Linked DNA regions of Luteipulveratus mongoliensis. The protein of the gene in region 1 binds, or shares a complex with, the protein of each later gene. Links are inferred from orthologs where the notes say so. Each region holds a gene or a part of one and is shown on either strand. Other genes may lie near its edges.

Region 1 (7,788 bases):
CAGCGGCGTCTGACCACCCTCGAAGCTCGCGGGCACCTGGTAACGAGCCTTGGTGCCCTTGGTGCCACGACCGGCGGTCTTACCCTTGGAGCCCTCACCACGACCGACGCGGGTCTTGGCCTTCTTGGCTCCCGGGGCGGGACGCAGGTGGTGCACCTTCAGCGCGTGTGTCTTGGGCTCAGCTGCCTCGGCAGCCGCGCTCTTGGCGTTGTCAGCCATCAGTCAACCTCCTCGACCGTCACCAGGTGGGCGACGTGACGGACCATGCCACGGAACTCCGGGCGGTCCTCCTTGACGACGGTGTCACCGATGCGCTTCAGGCCCAGCGAACGCAGGGTCTCGCGGTGCTTCGGCTTGCCGCCGATCTCAGAACGGATCTGGGTCACCTTGAGAGTTGCCATCACTCCCCCGTCCCAGTCTTCTTCGCGGCCTCGCCCGCAGCCATCGCGTGCTGCATGGCGACCGGCGCGACGTGGTCCAGGGGCAGACCGCGGCGGGCCGCGACAGCCTCCGGACGCTCGAGGCCACGCAGGGCCGCGACCGTCGCGTGCACGATGTTGATCGCGTTGTCCGAGCCGAGCGACTTGGACAGCACGTCGTGGATGCCGGCGCACTCGAGCACGGCGCGCACCGGACCACCGGCGATGACACCGGTACCGGGCGATGCCGGACGGAGCAGGACGACGCCGGCCGCGGCCTCACCCTGGATGGGGTGCGGGATGGTGCCCTGGATGCGGGGGACGCGGAAGAAGTTCTTCTTCGCCTCCTCGACACCCTTGGCGATCGCGGCCGGGACTTCCTTGGCCTTGCCGTAGCCGACACCGACCGTGCCGTCGCCGTCACCGACGACGACCAGGGCGGTGAAGCTGAAGCGACGGCCACCCTGGACGACCTTGGCGACACGGTTGATGGTCACGACGCGCTCGACGTACTGGTTGCGGTCGTCACCTCCACGACGGTTGTCGCGGCCACCATCACGCCCGCCGCGGCCACCGCGACGGTCGTTGCTGTTGTTGCTGTTGCTGTCGGCGGTGCCTCCGCTGGTCGAACCAGCGGCGCCTCGACGCTGGGGTCCAGCCATCAGAAGTTCCTCTTCTCAGCGGTGTTGATGTTCACAGGGTCAGCCCACCCTCGCGAGCGCCATCAGCGATCGCGGCGACGCGACCGGCGTACCGGTTGCCACCACGGTCGAAGACAACGGCCTCGACGCCGGCGCCCTTGGCGCGCTCGGCGAGCAGCTCGCCGACGCGCTTGGCCTTGGCCGTCTTGTCACCCTCGAAGGTGCGCAGGTCGGCTTCCATGGTCGACGCCGACGCCAGGGTCTTACCCACGGTGTCGTCGACGACCTGCACGAAGACGTGACGGCTGGAGCGGGACACGACCAGGCGCGGACGGGCCGTCGTACCGCTGACGCGCTTGCGCACGCGCAGGTGACGGCGACCGCGGGCGGCCGACTTCGTCTTGGAACGCTTGACGATCTTTGCCATGGCTTACTTACCAGCCTTTCCGACCTTGCGACGGATGTGCTCGCCTTCGTAGCGGACACCCTTCGCCTTGTACGGGTCGGGCTTGCGCAGCTTGCGGATGTTGGCCGAGACCTCACCGACCAGCTGCTTGTCGATACCCGTCACCGAGAACCGGGTGGGGTTCTCGACGGCGAATGTGATGCCCTCAGGAGCCTTGACCAGGATCGAGTGGCTGTAACCGAGGGCGAACTCCAGGTCCTTGCCCTTGGCGGTCACGCGGTAACCCGTGCCGTGGATCTCAAGCTTCTTGGTGTAGCCCTCGGTGACACCGACGACCATGTTGTTGATGAGGCTGCGGGTCAGACCGTGCAGGGCACGCGACGCACGCTCGTCGTTGGGACGGGCGACCTGAACCGCACCGTCCTCGCTCTTGGCCACAGTGATCGGCTCGGCGACGTTGATCGCGAGCTGACCCTTGGGGCCCTTCACCGCGACGGCCTGGCCGTCGATGGTCACGTCGACGCCCGAAGGCACCGAGACCGGAAGACGTCCGATACGAGACATCGTTGAATCTCCTCCTAGTCCCTGGTCACCAGACGTAGGCGAGGACTTCTCCGCCTACACCCTTCGAGGCCGCCTGCTTGTCAGTCAGAAGGCCGGACGACGTGGACAGAATCGCGACGCCGAGGCCACCGAGCACCCGAGGGAGGTTGGTGGACTTGGCGTACACGCGCAGACCTGGCTTGGACACCCGGCGAACACCCGCAATGGAGCGCTCACGGTTGGGGCCGTACTTCAGGTCGATGGTCAGGGTCTTGCCCACCTCGGCGTCCTCGACGCGCCAGCCGGCGATATAGCCCTCGGCCTCGAGAATCTCCGCGATGTGCGACTTCAGCTTCGAGAACGGCATCGACGTAGCGTCGTGGTGCGCCGAGTTGGCGTTCCGGACGCGGGTCAACATGTCCGCAATCGGGTCGGTCATGGTCATTGGGCTCTCCGCCCTTCCTCACCGTGGTTTCAGCGCGTACGCCGACCTTCGGTGTTGTGGATCAGATCAGTTCGATGGTGCTCAGTGACGAGCGATGGTCACCAGCTGGACTTGGTGACACCGGGCAGCTCGCCCCGGTGCGCCATCTCGCGCAGGCAGATCCGGCACAGGCCGAACTTGCGGTAGACCGAGTGCGGGCGTCCGCAGCGCTGGCAGCGCGTGTAGGCGCGCACCGCGAACTTCGGCTTCTTGTTCGCCTTGTTGACGAGCGCAGTCTTGGCCACGGTCAGTTCTCCTTGAAGGGGAAGCCCAGGTGCTTCAGCAGCGCCCGGCCCTCCGCGTCGTTGCTCGCGGTGGTCACGACCGTGATGTCCATACCGCGGACCCGGTCGATCTTGTCCTGGTCGATCTCGTGGAACATCGACTGCTCCGTGAGACCGAAGGTGTAGTTGCCGTTGCCGTCGAACTGCTTGCCCGACAGGCCGCGGAAGTCGCGGATACGGGGCAGCGCCACGGACGTGAGGCGGTCCAGGAACTCCCACATGCGGTCGCCGCGCAGCGTGGTGTGCGCACCGATCGGCATGCCCTCGCGCAGCTTGAACTGAGCGATTGACTTGCGCGCCTTGGTGACAGCCGGCTTCTGACCGGTGATCGCCGACAGGTCGCGGACCGCGCCGTCGATGAGCTTGGAGTCACGCGCCGCGTCACCCACACCCATGTTGACGACGACCTTGGTCACGGTCGGCACCTGCATCACGTTGGCAAAGCTGAACTCGCTCAGGAGGGCAGCCTTGATCTCGTCCTGGTACTTCTGCTTCAGACGCGGCAGCGTCTTTTCCGCAGTCGCAGTGGTCTCGGTCATCAGAGGTCCTTACCCGAGCGCACGGCAACACGAGTGCGGACCGTCTTGGTCCGGCCGTCACGCTCAACGGTCTCGACCCGGGTCTTGACCCGCGTCGGCTTGTTGGTCTCGGGGTCCACGACGGCCACGTTGCTCACGTGGATCGGGGCCTCAACGACCTCCAGGCCACCTGAGGCAGCGCCGCCGGCGCCGGCCTTGGTGTGCTTGGTCACCCGGTTGATGCCCTCGACCAGCACACGCTGGGTCTCGGGGTACACGGCGATGACCTTGCCCTGCTTGCCCTTGTCGCCACCGTTGGCCTGGGACCGACCGGTGATGACCTGGACGAGGTCGTTCTTCTTGATCTTCATCTTCGGCTTGCCTGCCATGAGTCAGAGCACCTCCGGAGCGAGCGAGATGATCTTCATGAACTTCTTGTCACGCAGCTCGCGGCCCACCGGGCCGAAGATGCGCGTGCCACGAGGATCACCGTCGGTCTTGAGGAGGACAGCGGCGTTCTCGTCGAACTTGATGTACGAGCCGTCCGGACGACGCTTCTCCTTGACGGTACGCACGATGACGGCCTTGACGACATCGCCCTTCTTGACGTTGCCACCGGGGATGGCGTCCTTGACGGTCGCCACGATGGTGTCACCGATGCCGGCGTAGCGACGGCCCGAGCCGCCGAGCACGCGGATGCACAAGATTTCCTTGGCACCGGTGTTGTCGGCGACGCGAAGTCGCGACTCCTGCTGGATCACAGTTTTACTCCTGTCGTCTCACTGGTTCTCAGCTCTGCGATGAGCGCTGAGCCTTGCGGAACGGATACGGGTTTTGGTTTCGTACGTCGGTGGCTCACCTGGGAGGTGAGCTCCGTCGTACGAGAAATCACTTCGCGCGCTCAAGGATCTCCACGACGCGCCAACGCTTGGTGGCGGACAGCGGCCGGGTCTCCATGATGCGGACCAGGTCGCCGATACCGACGGTGTTCTCCTCGTCGTGCGCCTTGACCTTGCTGCTGCGGCGCATGACCTTGCCGTAGAGCGCGTGCTTGACGCGGTCCTCGACCTCGACCACCACGGTCTTGTCCATCTTGTCGCTGACGACGTAACCCTGACGGGTCTTGCGGTCGTTGCGCTCGGTCGCCTCTTGGGCCACTGCCTTCTCCTGCTTGTCAGTCATGCTCAGACCGCCTTCTCGACGGTCTCGTCAGCGGCCTTGGCCTGCGGTGCACGTCCGATGCTGAGCTCGCGCTCGCGCATCTCGGTGTAGATCCGCGCGATGTCCTTGCGGACGGCGCGCAGCCGCGAGTTGTTCTCCAGCTGGCCGGTGGCCGACTGGAAGCGGAGGTTGAACAGCTCCTGCTTGGACTCCGTCAGCTTCTCGGCGAGAGCGGACTCGTCCAGGCCGCGCAGCTGCTCCGGCATCAGGTCCTTGGAACCAGTAGCCATCAGAAGTCACCACCCTCACGCGCGACGAAGCGGCACTTCATCGGCAGCTTGTGCATCGCCAGGCGCAGTGCCTCGCGAGCGGTCTCCTCGGAAACACCGGACAGCTCGAACATGACGCGGCCGGGCTTGACGTTGGCGACCCACCACTCGGGCGAACCCTTACCGGAACCCATGCGGGTCTCGGCAGGCTTCTTGGTCAGCGGGCGGTCCGGGTAGATGTTGATCCAGACCTTTCCGCCACGCTTCATGTAGCGGGTCATCGCGATACGAGCGGACTCGATCTGACGGTTGGTGACGTAGGCCGGCTCGAGAGCCTGGATGCCGAAGTCACCGAACGACACAGCGGTGCCGCCCTTGGCCGCGCCGCCCCGCTTGGGGTGGTGCTGCTTACGGTGCTTCACACGACGGGGAATCAACATCAGGACTGCGCTCCCTGCTCGGTCGCCGGGGCGGCAGCCTCAGCTGCCGGGGCCTCGGTGGCCGGAGTCTCGGTCTGCGGAGCAGCCTCACGACGAGCGCCGCCACGACCACCACGGTCGCCGCCGCGGTCGTTACGACCCGGACGGTCGCCGTCACGGCGGCCGCGAGCCGGGCGCGACGGAGCAGCAGCCTGCTCGCGAGCCAGCTCCTTGGCGGTCAGGTCGCCCTTGTAGATCCACACCTTCACGCCGATGCGGCCGAACGTCGTCTTGGCCTCGTAGAAGCCGTAGTCGATGTTGGCGCGCAGCGTGTGCAGCGGGACGCGACCCTCGCGGTAGAACTCGGTGCGGCTCATCTCCGCGCCGCCGAGGCGACCGGAGACCTGCACGCGGATGCCCTTGACGCCGGCGCGCGTGGCGGACTGCATGCCCTTGCGCATCGCACGACGGAAGGAGACACGAGCAGCGAGCTGCTCGGCGATGCCCTGGGCGACCAGCTGCGAGTCAGCCTCGGGGTTCTTGACCTCGAGGATGTTCAGCTGGACCTGCTTGCCGGTGAGCTTCTCGAGCTCGCCACGCAGGCGGTCGGCCTCGGCGCCGCGGCGACCGATGACGATGCCCGGGCGGGCCGTGTGGATGTCGACGCGAACCCGGTCACGGGTGCGCTCGATCTCGACGCGGCTGATGCCGGCGCGCTCCATGCCCGTGGACATGAGGCGACGGATCGAGACGTCTTCCTTGACGTAGTCGCGGTAACGCTGACCCTGCTTGCTGCTGTCAGCAAACCAACGGCTCTTGTGCTCGGTCGTGATGCCGAGACGGAAGCCGTTCGGGTTGACCTTCTGACCCATTAGTTCTGGCCTCCCTTGGAGCTGGGCTGGGCGACATGCACGGTGATGTGGCTCGTACGCTTGAGGATTCGACTCGCGCGGCCCTGCGCCCGGGGGCGGAACCGCTTCATGGTCGGGCCCTCGTCGACGTAGGCGGCGCTGACGAAGAGCTCGCGCTCGTCGAACGGCTGCGCCGCCTTGTCGGCTGCGAAACGGGCGTTGGCAATGGCGCTCTCGAGCACCTTGCGGATCGGCTCGCTCGCGGTCTGCGGAGCGAACTGCAGCACGGCGACGGCCTCAGAGGCCTGCTTGCCACGGATGAGGTCCACAACGCGGCGGGCCTTCTGCGGCGTCACACGGACGAACCGCGCCTGCGCCTTGGCTTCCATCGCTGTCCCTTTGCTATCGGTCTTGGTCATGGTTGGTCCCCCCGCCATCAGCGGCGACGGCCCTTCTTGTCGTCCTTCTCGTGACCCTTGAAGGTCCGAGTCGGCGCGAACTCGCCGAGCTTGTGGCCGACCATGGACTCGGTCACGAAGACCGGGACGTGCTTGCGGCCGTCGTGCACGGCCAGCGTGTGGCCGAGCATGTCTGGGCTGATCATCGACCGGCGTGACCAGGTCTTGATGACGTTCTTGGTGCCGGCTTCGTTCTGGGCGTCCACCTTCTTGACGAGGTGGTCGTCGATGAACGGACCCTTCTTCAGGCTACGAGGCATTTCCAAAGGCTCCTATCAGCGCTTCTTGCCAGTACGACGGCGCCGCACGATGAGCTTGTCGCTCTCCTTGTTGGGGCGGCGGGTTCGGCCTTCGGCCTGACCCCACGGGCTGACCGGGTGACGTCCACCGGAGGTCTTGCCCTCACCACCACCGTGCGGGTGATCAACGGGGTTCATGGCGACACCACGAACGGTCGGGCGCTTGCCCTTCCAGCGCATGCGGCCGGCCTTACCCCAGTTGATGTTGCTCTGCTCGGCGTTGCCGACCTCGCCAATGGTGGCGCGGCAGCGCGAGTCGACGTTGCGGATCTCACCGGACGGCATACGCAGCTGGGCGTAAGCGCCGTCCTTGGCGACCAGCTGCACACGCACACCGGCCGAACGGGCGATCTTCGCACCGCCGCCGGGCCGCAGCTCGACGCAGTGGATGACCGTACCGGTCGGGATGTTGCGCAGCGGCAGGTTGTTGCCCGGCTTGATGTCGGCCGAGGGGCCGTTCTCGATCGGGTCGCCCTGCTTGAGCAGACGCGGCGCGATGATGTAGCGCTTCTCGCCGTCGGCGTAGTGCAGCAGCGCGATGCGGGCGGTGCGGTTGGGGTCGTACTCGATGTGAGCGACCTTGGCCGGGATGCCGTCTTTGTCGTTGCGACGGAAGTCGATGAGACGGTAGGCGCGCTTGTGGCCACCACCGATGTGACGGGTGGTGATGCGGCCCGAGGCGTTGCGTCCGCCCGTCTTCGTCAGAGGACGAACCAGCGACTTCTCAGGCGTCGTGCGGGTGACCTCAGCGAAGTCCGCCACGCTCGAGCCACGGCGACCAGGGGTCGTCGGCTTGTACTTACGGATAGCCATCGTTACGTCCTCTTCCTCAGCCGACCTGGCCGAAGATGTCGATCGAGCCCTCACGCAGCGAGACGATCGCGCGCTTGGTGTCCTTGCGCTTGCCCGTACCGAAACGGGTGCGACGCGACTTGCCCTGACGGTTCATGGTGTGGACCGAATCGACCTTGACGTCGAAGATCTTCTCGACGGCGATCTTGATCTCGGTCTTGTTGGCGCGCGGGTCGACGAGGAA
Region 2 (7,518 bases), 3.9 Mb from region 1 along the record:
GTCACTCCGCCGTCGACCATCGCTGCCCTCCGCGGCGGGTATACACCGCAGATCCACCCCACAGCGCACGGGTCGCCTGCTTAGACTCGCGCCCATGCCTCGCACGCCCTCCCGCCTTGCCACGCCCAGCCGCGGGGACGGTGTCGTCGCCCTGGCCAGTGATGTCTTCGGTGGCCCGCTCGGTCGGTACGCCGGGCTCGGTCGCCGGCCATGGACGTACGCCGCCGCTGTGCTCTCCGCGCTCGCGAGCGTTCTCGTCGCCCTGGGGATCGTGCAGAAGAACCACTGTGTGAGTGCCGGCTGGAGTACGCCGGGTTCGCTGTGGCGGGCCTGCTACTCCGACCTCCCGGCCGCGGTGACGTCGCAGCCGGGTGCCTCGCCCTGGTCGACCGGCGGCGCGGGGCACACTCAGCCGGTGCTGACGGCGTTCCTCACCTGGGTGCTGCGGCGACTGACGCCCTCAGGTGTCGGACTGGCCGAGCAGCGCTGGTACTTCGCGCTCGCCGCCATCGTGATCGCACTGCTGATCGCGGCCACGGTCGTTGCGACGGCGGCCCTCCTCGAGGGCACGCCCTGGCAGGCGGCGCACGTCGCGCTCAGCCCGGTCCTGATCACCGCGAGCCTGGTCTCGCTCGACATCTTCGGCGTTGCGTTGATGACCGTCGGCCTGCTCGCCTGGCACCGGCGATACCCGTTGGTCGCCGGGCTTCTGCTGGGGGCCGCGATCAGCGCGCGCACGTTCCCGGCTGTCGTCCTCATCGCCGTGGTGCTCGTCGCGTGGCGGGATGGCCGTCGTCAGGACCTCGGTCGCCTGCTCGGCGGTGTCGCAGTGGCGATTGTCGTGAGCCTCTGTATGGCGTACGCCGTGGGCGGCGACCCGATGGAGCCCTACCAGGCGTGGAGCGACCAGGCGGCGGGCTACGGCTCACCCTGGCTGATCGCGCAGATCGCGCACGTCACGATCCCGGCCAACGCACTGACCGCGCTCGCCGTGATCGGCTGGGTGCTCGCGCTGGTGGTCGGCGTCTATCTGGCCACTGACCGCGAGCGCAACCTGCCCGTCGCGCCGCTGGCGCTCGCGATGCTCGTGGTGGTCATGGTGACCGGCAAGAGCATGCCCGTGCAGAACGCCCTCTGGGTGCTGCCGCTGATCGCACTGTGCGGTCTGAGCTGGCGCGACCACTTGGTCTGGGCCGGCATCGAGGTGGCCTACTTCGCCGGTGTCTGGATGTATGTGGGCACCTCGTTCAACCCGGAAAAGGCGCTGCCCGGTGCCGCGTACTCGATCCTGACGATGGCTCGGCTGCTCGCTCTCGTGGGCCTTGTCTGGCGGGCGATCTTGACCCACGGAGAGCTGGAGCGCGAGCGGATCGTGGCGGACGTCGTACCCGAGTGGTGGTTGCCCGAGCCGGCCGGCGCGACGGCCGTACGGCCCGATTAGGTCAACCTGCCGAGCCGCCGATATCCTCGTGCGGTTCCTGGTGTACGCCGGAGCTCATCTTCCTGTGGATAACTCGCCCACCTGTCGGTGCCACCTGGCATCGTGAGTGGTCGTAGGTCCGGCAGGACTCAGGTGGGCTCACCTCAGCCGTCCGGCTGGCGGATACACCAGAGCACGCTGCAACCCTCCTGTCACGGAGAGACCGTGACCGCTAAGACCAAAGGAGGTGGGTTCCCGCATGCGTCAGTACGAACTGATGATCATCCTCGACCCCGAGCTTGACGAGCGCACTGTCCAGCCCTCGCTGGACAAGTTCCTCACCGTTGTCACCAAGGACGGCGGCAAGGTCGACAACGTCGACATCTGGGGTCGCCGTCGGCTGGCCTACGAGATCAAGAAGAAGCCCGAGGGCATCTACGCGGTCGTCACCATGACGGCCGAGTCGGCAACGGCCAAGGAGCTGGACCGCCAGCTGGGACTCAACGAGTCCATCTTGCGGACCAAGCTGCTGCGCGTCGGCGCCTAGTTCTCTAGTCAACGACCCAAGAAGGGGAGCACCCCAATGGCTGCAGGCGACACCGTCATCACCGTCGTCGGAAATCTCACTCAGGACCCGGAGCTGCGGTTCACACCGTCCGGGGCTGCAGTCGCCAACTTCACCGTTGCGTCGACGCCGCGTCAGTTCGACCGGCAGACCAACGAGTTCAAGGACGGCGAGACACTGTTCCTGCGTTGCTCGGTCTGGCGCGAGGCGGCGGAAAACGTCGCTGAGTCGCTCGGTCGCGGTTCGCGGGTTGTCGTGACCGGCCGCCTGGTATCACGCACGTTCGATACCAAGGAGGGCGAGAAGCGCACGGTGATGGAGATGCAGGTCGACGAGGTCGGCCCGTCGCTGCGTTACGCCACGGCCAAGGTCAACAAGACCCAGCGCGGTGGCGGCCAGGGTGGCGGCTTCGGCGGCCAGCAAGGCGGCGGCCAGGGCGGTTTCGGCGGAGGTGGCCAGCAGGGTGGTGGCCAGCAGGGCGGTCAGGCTGCCTCGCAGGACGACCCCTGGGCAACGGCGCCGAGTGGCGGTCAGCCGGCGAGCGCACCTCAGGGTGCTCCGCAGGGCGGCGGTCAGTCCGGCGGCGCTTCCGGCGGTGGCCAGGGCGGCGGCTGGAGCACCGGGCCGTCCTACGACGAGCCCCCCTTCTAGTTCCTTTTCGTTCGGCTCCTCCTCCGGCTGAGCTCGCAGGCTCGCCCAGCCGGGGTCGTCGCCGAACGCGTCATGTCCCTCGGGACTGCACTCTCGTAGAACTACCCCATCCCGAGCTCAGCTCGGGCTCTCGAAACGAAGGAGAGCACCACGATGGCCAAGCCCGTTGTGCGTAAGCCCAAGAAGAAGGCCAACCCGCTGAAGGCGGCGAAGGTCGAGACGATCGACTACAAGGACACCGCGCTGCTGCGCAAGTTCATCTCTGACCGTGGCAAGATCCGCGCGCGTCGAGTGACCGGTGTGACCACCCAGGAGCAGCGGCTCATCGCCACCGCGGTCAAGAACGCCCGCGAGATGGCGCTCCTGCCGTACTCCAGCTCGGCTCGCTGAGCCCCGATCACAAGGAGCGAGTCATGAAGGTGATTCTGACCCACGAGGTGTCCAACCTCGGCACTGCCGGTGACGTCGTCGACGTCAAGTCCGGTTACGCCCGCAACTTCCTGCTGCCCCGCAACCTGGCCACCCCGTGGACCAAGGGCGGCCAGAAGCAGGTCGAGGCGATCAGCAAGGCCCGTGAGACCCGCGCGGTGAAGACCCTCGAGGAGGCCCAGTCGATCAGGGGCAACCTCGAGAACGCCACTGTCACGGTCGAGGCCCGCGCCGGTCAGTCCGGCCGTCTCTTCGGTGCAGTCACCACGGCCGAGATCGCGGACGCGGTCAAGGCTGCCGGTGTCGGCACGGTCGACCGTCGCAAGATCGAGATCGGTCAGCCGATCCGCATCACCGGTGCCCACCAGGTCCAGGTTCGCCTGCACCCGGAGGTTGCCGCCAGCCTCAAGCTGGACGTCGTCGCGGCCAAGTAAGGCCACCCGACTCAGCCGAACGCCCGGTCCCGCTCACCGCGGGGCCGGGCGTTCGTCGTACCCAAGGCTCCGAGTCCGGCGAGGACTCATCTCGGTCCCGGTGGTTCGACCGAGATATAACCGCGTCGAACCACCAGGACCGAGATATGGCGGCGAGGTCAGCGGGTGGCGCCGGTGACGAGCCAGCGGTCCGTACGCGCCCGCCAGCCAAGTGCCAGCAACCGGAACACCATGAACGCCGCGAACGACCACCACAGCACCGTCAGCGTGTGCGTCGCCGCACCGTCGAGGTGCGCGCGGACGAGGAGCAGCACCGGCACGTACGCCGCGAGCACGAGCACCTGAGCGACCGCGAGCACCACGCCGTCGCCCGCTCCGATCAGCACGCCGTCCAGCACGAACACCAGCCCCGCGACCGGTTGGATCAGCGCGACGACGATCAGCGCGGCCGCCAGGGCCCGGCGTACGGACTCATCGGAGGTGAACAGGAGCGGCAGCACCTGGTGCAGCGCGAGGACGACCGCGCCGAGCAGGATCCCGGCGCCGAGGCCCCACCAGAGCATCAGCCGGGTGGCTGCACGGGTCCCGTCGACGTCACCCGCACCCAGCGCCTTGCCGGTGATGGCCTGCGCCGCGATCGCCAACGCATCGAGCGCGAACGCCAAGAACCCGAACACTGTCATCGCCACCTGGTGCGCGGCCAGCGGCACGTCACCCAGGCCGGCCGCGACCCAGGTGGTCAGCAGCATCGCCGCGCGCAGGGCGAGAGTACGGATGAGCAGGGGTACGCCGCCGAGCGCGGCTCCAAGGACGCCCATGGGGTGAGGGCGCAGCCGGGCGTGCAGCCGCCGCGCCTGACGAGTGACCACAGCGAGGAGCCCGGCGGCCATCCCGGTCTGCGCCAGCACGGTGCCCCACGCGGATCCGGCGATGCCCAGGTCGAAGCCGTAGACGAGCAGCAGGTTGAGCCCGATGTTGCTGCCGAAGCCGAGTACGGCGGCGACCAGTGGCGTACGGGTGTCCTGGAAACCGCGCAGCACCCCCGTGGCCGCCAGGACGACGAGCATGGCCGGGATCCCGAGGGCACTGATTCGCAGGTACGTCTCGGCCTGGTCCAGCGCGTCACTCGAGGCACCGAACAGCTCGCAGAGCGGGCGTGCCCACAGGGCCGTGGCCACCGCAGTCACCGCGCCCAGGAGGAGCGAGAGCCAGACGCCGTCGAGTCCCGCAGACACGGCCGCACGGTCGTCGCCAGCGCCCAGGCGGCGGGCGACCAGGGATGTTGTGCCGTAGGCGAGGAAGACGTAAACGTTGGCGGCGGTGAGCAGAGCGGCGCTTGCGACGCCGAGACCGGCCAGTGGCGCGGTGCCCAGGTGCCCGACGATGGCGGAGTCGGCCAGCAGGAACAGCGGCTCGGCGACCAGCGCGAGGAACGCCGGAACGGCCAGACGGAGGATCTGCCGTTGAGGCGCCTGATGCATGACGGCCACGGTAGTGCGAGGTTGCACTTGTCTCATCATGTGGGACAACCGGCCGGTAGAGATCACGCCCTCGGCGTTCCGGTGTGATTGACAAGGTCAAGAATCAGTAAATTCCGCGCCGTGACGGGGAAATCAAGTATGTGACACGCCTTGTCACATTGACTGGGTGCGCCGCGTGTCGGTGGCTCGGGCCACCCCGCTTTTGGCGAACAGGTTGGAGAAGCGTTGGTGCTCGTGGATATTCGGTGATCGTGCTGCCACGTCGGGGGACCTCGGCTGCACACGGTGAGTCGCTCCGACAGGGCTTGTCGTGACCTGTAAACCGAACGACTGGGAAAGGTCCCTCGCATGACTCACGCTCCTCGCCACCGCAAGGCCGAGCCCACGCTCGCCGCGTCCGTTGTGTCGACGCTGACCGGACGTCACGGCAAGGCCCTGTCAGGTGTCGCGCTCGCGGTACCCGCCTCACTCGCTGGTATCGCCTTGGCGGCCCCCGCGAACGCCGCGCTCGCTCCGCAGGCTGTGAAGCCCGCGACGACCGCTCCTATAGCTGCGACGGGCGTTGCTGCGGCCGCCCCCGTCAGCCTCGCGCAGGCGTCCTCCAGCGTGGTCGTCCTGCGCTACGGCTCGACCGGCTACTACGTGAAGGTCGTCCAGGGTCGGTTGCACATCGCCCAGGACGGTTCGTTCGGTCCGAAGACCCTCAGTGCGGTCAAGGCGTTCCAGGGCCGCAAGGGTCTGGCTCGTGACGGCTCCGTCGGTCCCGCCACCTGGCGCGCGCTCGGCGGCTTCCCGGGCGGCGGCACCGGCGGTGGCGGCTCATCCACTGGCAGCGGCTCCAACGCCCGCGCTGCCTCCATCGCCCACAAGTACCTCGGCATCCCGTACGTCTACGGCGGCTCGTCTCCCCGCGGCTTCGACTGCTCGGGCCTGACGAGCTACGTCTTCCGCCAGGTCGGCAAGTCGCTGCCCCGCTCGGCTCGCGCCCAGCAGGCGGCCGTCCGTCGCGTGTCCTCCCCGCAGGTCGGCGACCTCGTGTTCTACGGCTACCCGGCGCACCACGTCGGCATCTACGTCGGCGGCGGTCAGATGATCGACGCCCCGAAGCCCGGCATGCGCGTCAACAAGCGCGCTGTCTACCAGCCGCAGGTCTCCAGCTACGGTCGCCCCTGATCGTCGCCTGACCCCCCGATTCACCAACGCGCCCCGGTACCCCCGCCCGGGGCGCGTTGTTGTGCCCCAACGGTTTTCGGGGCCAAAGGAACAGGTGAGAGGGGCTATGTAACTGGCGTGCGGCCGTCGTACGCCGGCGCCTGGCAGGTCTTCGTCTCACGATGCGAGACGGGGGCAACCTGAGTCGCCCGGGCGCGCCGCGCGCCGCGTCAGGACTGTCCATTCACGAGGAACAGCCGTCACGGCTGAGAACAACAACGGCGTAGTTTCGTCACTTCAGCCCCAGGGTCAAGACAACTCTCCGCGAGTCCCAGAAGTCACACCTTTCACATTGGCCACAGGTCCGGCATATTTCTGACATGTCGTCCCCGACGGCGGAGGTCCTCGGATCTATCCCCCAGAAGCGCCGAGCCCGCTCTGTCGTCGCACACCGAAAGGGCACCTGATGACCGCGCACGCCCCCCAGCACCTGCGTCAGCGTCCTCCCCGGCTCACTCCCGCCCGTTCGAGCCTGCAGGTGCGTCGTGGCACCGTGCTGGCCACGGGTACTGCTCTGGCCGTTCCTACGTCCTTGGGCGCTGCGGTCATCGCCGCGCCCGCGGATGCAGCGACGGTCACCGCGCCGACGATCGCTCCCAAGGCTCAGCCGGCAGCAATGCCTGCGCGCCCCAGCACCTCGGTCGTGGTCCTGCACTACGGATCGCGCGGTGACCTGGTCAAGACGGCCCAACGTCGGCTCGGCGTCCGCGTGGACGGCAACTTCGGTCCGCAGACCCTCAGCTCGGTGAAGGCGTTCCAGAGCCGCAAGCACCTCAAGGTCGACGGCTACGTCGGTCCCGCCACGTGGCGCGCGCTCGGCGGCTTCCCGAGCGGCACCGACGACCCGCCTTCCTCGCACGGCTGCACCTCCTACGTCGTGCGCTACGGCTCCAAGGGCGACGTCGTCAAGGCTGCTCAGGCGAAGGTCGGCGTCCGGGCCGACGGCGACTTCGGCGCGAACACGCTCACGGCGGTGAAGGCGTTCCAGAAGCGCAAGGGTCTGCATGTCGACGGCATCGTCGGCCCGACCACCTGGCGCTCGCTCGGCGGCTACCCGTGCGGTGAGGAGCCGCCGTCGGGCTCCGACGGTGTCGTCACCGGTACGGACGTGCTCGAGGTCGCCAAGCGCTACATCGGCATGCCGTACGTCTGGGGTGGTGACACTCCCGCCGAGAGCTTCGACTGCTCCGGTCTGACGCAGTACGTCTACCGACAGCTCGGCATCCACATCCCGCGTACGTCGATCGAGCAGTCCCGTTTCCGGACTGGAGTCGACCGTGACCACCTGAAGGTGGGCGACCTGGTCTTCTTCTACTCACCGGTGCA

The links.
Region 2: rplN (region 1) and rplI share a complex: the UniProt entries of both Bacillus subtilis proteins name them as parts of the 50S ribosomal subunit. The link is inferred for Luteipulveratus mongoliensis from one-to-one orthologs.

The regions. Positions count from the first base shown.
Region 1 is NZ_CP011112.1:4,427,890-4,435,677, forward strand. What follows is about bases 2,373-5,367. They hold rplN (50S ribosomal protein L14), read right to left. Parts: upstream 4,057-5,367; coding sequence 3,688-4,056; downstream 2,373-3,687. Other genes in these bases: rpsH (30S ribosomal protein S8), read right to left, coding at 2,373-2,454; VV02_RS20995 (type Z 30S ribosomal protein S14), read right to left, coding at 2,553-2,738; rplE (50S ribosomal protein L5), read right to left, coding at 2,741-3,316; rplX (50S ribosomal protein L24), read right to left, coding at 3,316-3,684; rpsQ (30S ribosomal protein S17), read right to left, coding at 4,184-4,477. Also shown: rplO (50S ribosomal protein L15), read right to left, coding at 1-219; rpmD (50S ribosomal protein L30), read right to left, coding at 219-401; rpsE (30S ribosomal protein S5), read right to left, coding at 401-1,081; rplR (50S ribosomal protein L18), read right to left, coding at 1,113-1,487; rplF (50S ribosomal protein L6), read right to left, coding at 1,491-2,030; more of rpsH, read right to left, coding at 2,056-2,372; more of rpsC, read right to left, coding at 5,368-6,016; rplV (50S ribosomal protein L22), read right to left, coding at 6,016-6,384; rpsS (30S ribosomal protein S19), read right to left, coding at 6,432-6,713; rplB (50S ribosomal protein L2), read right to left, coding at 6,729-7,565; rplW (50S ribosomal protein L23), read right to left, coding at 7,582-7,788. UniProt on the Bacillus subtilis protein: Binds to 23S rRNA. Forms part of two intersubunit bridges in the 70S ribosome.
Region 2 is NZ_CP011112.1:549,369-556,886, forward strand. Bases 2,050-4,774 are described here. They hold rplI (50S ribosomal protein L9), read left to right. Parts: upstream 2,050-3,049; coding sequence 3,050-3,499; downstream 3,500-4,774. Other genes in these bases: VV02_RS02585 (single-stranded DNA-binding protein), read left to right, coding at 2,050-2,636; rpsR (30S ribosomal protein S18), read left to right, coding at 2,790-3,026; VV02_RS02600 (MATE family efflux transporter), read right to left, coding at 3,658-4,774. In the rest of the region: VV02_RS02570 (hypothetical protein), read left to right, coding at 1-84; VV02_RS02575 (glycosyltransferase 87 family protein), read left to right, coding at 95-1,441; rpsF (30S ribosomal protein S6), read left to right, coding at 1,680-1,967; more of VV02_RS02585, read left to right, coding at 2,004-2,049; more of VV02_RS02600, read right to left, coding at 4,775-4,980; VV02_RS27005 (C40 family peptidase), read left to right, coding at 5,329-6,153; VV02_RS02610 (C40 family peptidase), read left to right, coding at 6,599-7,518. UniProt on the Bacillus subtilis protein: Binds to the 23S rRNA.